Regions from separate parts of the Pantoea sp. SM3640 genome, predicted to be linked through region 1. Evidence: predicted binding sites of a transcription regulator. Region 1 holds the regulator's gene; the other holds the start of a gene.
The links. The regulator PhoB, encoded in region 1, activates phosphate uptake and scavenging genes when phosphate is short. The targets are predictions, from matches to a motif close to CTGTCATAAAACTGNCNNAT.
Positions count from the first base shown of each region.

Region 2: a site for PhoB is predicted at 1,147-1,166, ahead of glpT (glycerol-3-phosphate transporter). Genes of this name have one in related genera too.

Region 1 is NZ_CP064872.1:2,912,077-2,914,483, reverse strand. It holds gene sbcD (exonuclease subunit SbcD) at 1-565, opposite strand, end outside; gene phoB (phosphate response regulator transcription factor PhoB) at 763-1,452, shown strand; gene phoR (phosphate regulon sensor histidine kinase PhoR) at 1,467-2,407, shown strand, end outside.
Region 2 is NZ_CP064872.1:3,680,845-3,683,251, forward strand. It holds gene IV493_RS17070 (carboxylate/amino acid/amine transporter) at 73-936, opposite strand; gene glpT (glycerol-3-phosphate transporter) at 1,311-2,407, shown strand, end outside.

The DNA.
Region 1 (2,407 bases):
CAACGGTGGTGAGATGCCCGGTAGCAATGACGGGCAGCGCATAGCCCAGCGCCTGGGCGGCGGCAAAACGCTGCTGATAGTGGTGGGCAATCGCCTCCAGCAGCGAGGTCTGCTTGTCGCGTCCCGACTGACCCGCCCGGCTGCGCAGGATATCGCGCGGGCGCAGATAGGGAATGGCGCACAGCAGCGCGCCCGGCTCGCCCTGGCGGGTGTTGAGCAGCAGCACATCATCCTGCGCCTGCGGGGTGGCGATCACCCGCGTGTTGAGGCAGGCCAGCAATTCGCGTGACTCATTCAGCGTTGCCACGGAATCGTGGTTACCCGCCAGCACAATCAGCTGACAGCCCGCAGGCTGCAGTGCCACCACGAAGCGGTTAAACATCTCGCGGGCGTAGCTGGGCGGCGTACCGGTATCAAACAGGTCGCCTGCAATAATCAGCGCATCCACCTGATGCTGTTCAATCTGGATCAACAGCCAGTCGAGAAACGCCTGATGTTCCGCCGCCCGACTTTTGTTGTAGAAGAACTGCCCCAGATGCCAGTCCGCAGTATGAATGATGCGCATGATGAGTCCCTGCCGTTGTGATTCGCCGGGCGATTATACTGGCTCTGCGGCCAAAGCAAAAAAATGTCGCTGCGCTGTCATAAATGATTACCAGTGAGGTTACAGGCAGGTTATGTTTTTCATAAAAGTGTCACAAATCTGACGCATAATGGCGCCGCGAATCTCAGTGACAGCCGTCATAATCAGCAGGAGTAATAATGGCTAAGCGCATTTTGGTTGTGGAGGATGAAGCCCCCATCCGTGAAATGTTGTGTTTTGTTCTGGAGCAGAACGACTATCAGCCAATCGAGGCGGAAGATTATGACAGCGCCGTTGGCAAGCTGATTGAACCCTGGCCCGATCTGATTTTGCTGGACTGGATGTTACCCGGTGGCAGCGGGATTCAGTTTATCAAGCATCTGAAGCGCGAGGCGATGACCCGCGATATCCCGGTGATGATGCTGACCGCGCGCGGCGAAGAGGAAGATCGGGTACGTGGCCTGGAAGTGGGCGCCGATGATTACATTACCAAGCCGTTTTCACCTAAAGAGCTGATGGCGCGGATCAAAGCGGTAATGCGCCGCATTTCGCCGATGGCAGTGGAAGAGGTGATTGAGATGCAGGGGCTGAGTCTGGATCCCTCCTCACATCGCGTGATGTCCGAAACCACGCCGCTGGAGATGGGCCCCACCGAATATAAGTTGCTGCACTTCTTTATGACGCACCCGGAGCGTGTCTACAGCCGCGAACAGCTGCTGAACCACGTCTGGGGCACCAATGTGTATGTGGAGGATCGCACTGTCGATGTTCACATTCGCCGTTTACGTAAAGCGCTGGAAGTCTCCGGCCACGATCGCATGGTACAAACCGTCCGTGGAACAGGGTATCGTTTCTCTGCCCGCTACTAAACGGAGCCTTTACCGTGCTGGAACGCCTCTCCTGGAAGAGATTACTGACAGAACTGCTGCTGGCCTGTCTGCCTGCGGCGCTGCTGGGTCTGCTGTTTGGCGGCCTGCCCTGGTGGCTGCTGCTGAGCGTGGTCATGGTGTTGTTGTGGCATTTCCACAATCTGATGCGGCTGTCGCACTGGCTGTGGCTCGACCGCACCATGACGCCACCGACCGGGCGTGCCAGCTGGGAACCGCTGTTTTATGGGCTTTACCAGATGCAGCTGCGCAACCGGCGGCGGCGGCGTGAACTCGGTAATCTGATTAAGCGTTTTCGCAGCGGGGCCGAATCGCTGCCGGATGCGGTGATCCTGACCACGGAAGAGGGCACTATTTTCTGGTGTAACGGCCTGGCGCAGCAGCATCTGGGCCTGCGCTGGCCGGAAGATAATGGCCAGAATATCCTCAATCTGCTGCGTTACCCGGAGTTCTCCCGCTATCTGCGCCAGCGCGATTTTGACAAGCCGCTGACGCTGGTGCTGAACAACAAACTTCACATGGAATTCCGCGTCATGCCCTATAGCGAAGGGCAGTGGCTTCTGGTGGCGCGTGATGTGACGCAGATGCATCAGCTGGAAGGGGCGCGCCGCAACTTCTTTGCCAACGTCAGCCATGAGTTACGCACGCCGCTCACCGTGCTGCAGGGCTATCTGGAGATGATGAATGACTCGGTGATGAGCGAGCCGTCGCGCAGCAAAGCGCTGCACACCATGTCGGAGCAGACGCGCCGCATGGACAGTCTGGTGAAACAGCTGCTGACGCTGTCGCGCATCGAAGCCGCGCCCGCGATCGATCTCAAAGAGAAGGTCGATGTGCCGGTGATGCTGAAGCTGCTGCAGCATGAGGCGGCGACGCTGAGTGGCGGTCGTCACGATATTCATTTCCATACCGATCCCCATCTGAAAGTGTTCGGCAA
Region 2 (2,407 bases), 770 kb from region 1:
GGGAGGCGGCACCCATTCAACAGCCACTTTTCAAAGCCTGTTTATGGTCTGTGGCAGCGCACCCCTTTCACCTTATGACCGGTCACCGCGCCCCACCACCCAGCGCTTATGCACCCACAGCGAGGCGATGATCACCAGCGCGCCCGCAATAAAGCTCGGCCAGTGCGGTTTCTGCTGCCAGATAGCCAGATTCACCAGCAGCCCGGCAGGGACGTGCATGTTATTCATGATGCCCAGCGTACCGGCATCGACCTGCGTCGCACCGTAGTTCCACATAAAATAGCCGAGACCGGAAGCCGCAACGCCCAGCCAGACCAGAATGCCCCACTGCAATGAGGTGGTCGGTAACTTCTGTGGGTTGCCCCAGGCGCACCAGGCGATGACGGCAATCAACACCGCCCCCAGATAGAACCAGGAGAAGGCCGTGTGCTGCGGCATTGGGCGGGTCTCCTGCAGACGCTTATAGCCCACCATGCCTGCCGCAAAGCAGATGTTAGCCAGCTGTACTAACAGCAGACCAAACCAGAAATGATCGCTGACTTTGTCATAGCGAATAATGGCCGCACCCGCTACCGCCAGTAACGCACTGAAGATATAGCCGATGCGCAGCGGACGACGGCTGATCAGATCGTAAATCAGCGTCACATAGAGCGGCGTCATCACCGTAAACAGCAGGAATTCTGACACGCTAAGGTAGAGATAGGCTTCGAAGCTCAGCAGATACATCACGCCCAGTTGCAGCATTCCCACCAGCATATACAGCAGTAGCGTCGAAGGGCGATAACCCCGCCAGCGCAGGAAAGGCAAAAATACCAGCGCAGCCAGCGCCAGCCGCATCAGCACAGAGAACCAGCTATCCACCTGCCCGGCGAGGTATTCGCCAATCAGGCTGAACGAAAAGGCCCACAGAATGGTGGTAATAATCAATAAAAACACGGCAACGACCCCGAAATTAACAGGCCGACAGTGTAAACAATGTGCCACCGTCAGGCTGTGAAATCTGGTTGACATCTGATTATAAACCAGGCGATTAAAAAGCAGACCGGATAGCCTGCTTACACTTCCTGACACATCAATCGACAGAATAGGCTTTCAGCCAGATAAAATGCGCGAAATGATCCATCCGGTGATCACTTCCGCTCCTGACTGTAATAAAACTGTAACAAATGTGTCATTCATCACAGTAACGTTGCGCAACTAACACTATTCTTTGCGCGAAATGGAACATTCTGCATCCATTTTGTTCTGCACTTTCCTGCTCCAACCTGCCGGGAATGAAAAACCATAATGTGCCCTGGAGGGCCTCACTGATGCTGAGCATTTTTAAACCTGCACCACGTCAGCCGCAGGTGGCGGCGGATCACGTTGATCCGCTCTACCGTCGTCTGCGCTGGCAAATTTTCATCGGGATCTTCTTTGGTTATGCTGCCTACTACCTGGTCAGAAAAAACTTCGCACTCGCCATGCCCTATCTGGTCGAGCAGGGTTTTTCACGTGGCGATCTCGGGTTTGCCCTGTCCGGCATCTCCATTGCCTACGGCTTTTCAAAATTTATCATGGGCTCGGTCTCTGATCGATCAAACCCGCGCGTCTTCTTACCGGCTGGCCTGATTCTGGCCGCAGCAGTGATGCTGATCATGGGATTCGTCCCCTGGGCGACCTCCAGCATCATGGTGATGTTCGTACTGCTGTTTATCTGCGGCTGGTTCCAGGGCATGGGCTGGCCACCCTGTGGGCGCACCATGGTTCACTGGTGGTCGCAGAAGGAGCGCGGCAGGATCGTTTCGGTCTGGAACTGTGCGCATAACGTGGGCGGTGGTATTCCGCCACTGCTCTTCCTGCTCGGCATGGCGTGGTTCAACGACTGGAAAGCAGCACTCTATATGCCCGCGTTTGGTGCCATTGCCATTGCGATTATTGCCTTTGCGCTGATGCGTGACACGCCGCAATCCTGTGGCCTGCCGCCGATTGAAGAGTACAAAAACGACTACCCGCCCGACTACGATGCCAGCCACGAAGAGGAGCTGACGGCAAAACAGATCTTCATGAAGTATGTGCTGCCGAACAAGCTGCTGTGGTACATCGCGCTGGCCAACGTCTTTGTCTATCTGCTGCGCTACGGCATCCTCGACTGGTCACCCACCTATCTGCGCGAAGTCAAACACTTCACGCTGGATAAATCGTCGTGGGCCTACTTCCTGTATGAATACGCGGGAATTCCGGGAACGCTGCTGTGTGGCTGGATGTCGGACAAAGTGTTCCGGGGTAATCGCGGTGCGACTGGCGTATTCTTTATGACACTGGTGACCATTGCGACCGTGATTTACTGGCTCAACCCGGCGGGCAATCCTGGCGTCGACATGGCCTGCATGATCGTGATTGGCTTCCTGATCTACGGTCCGGTGAT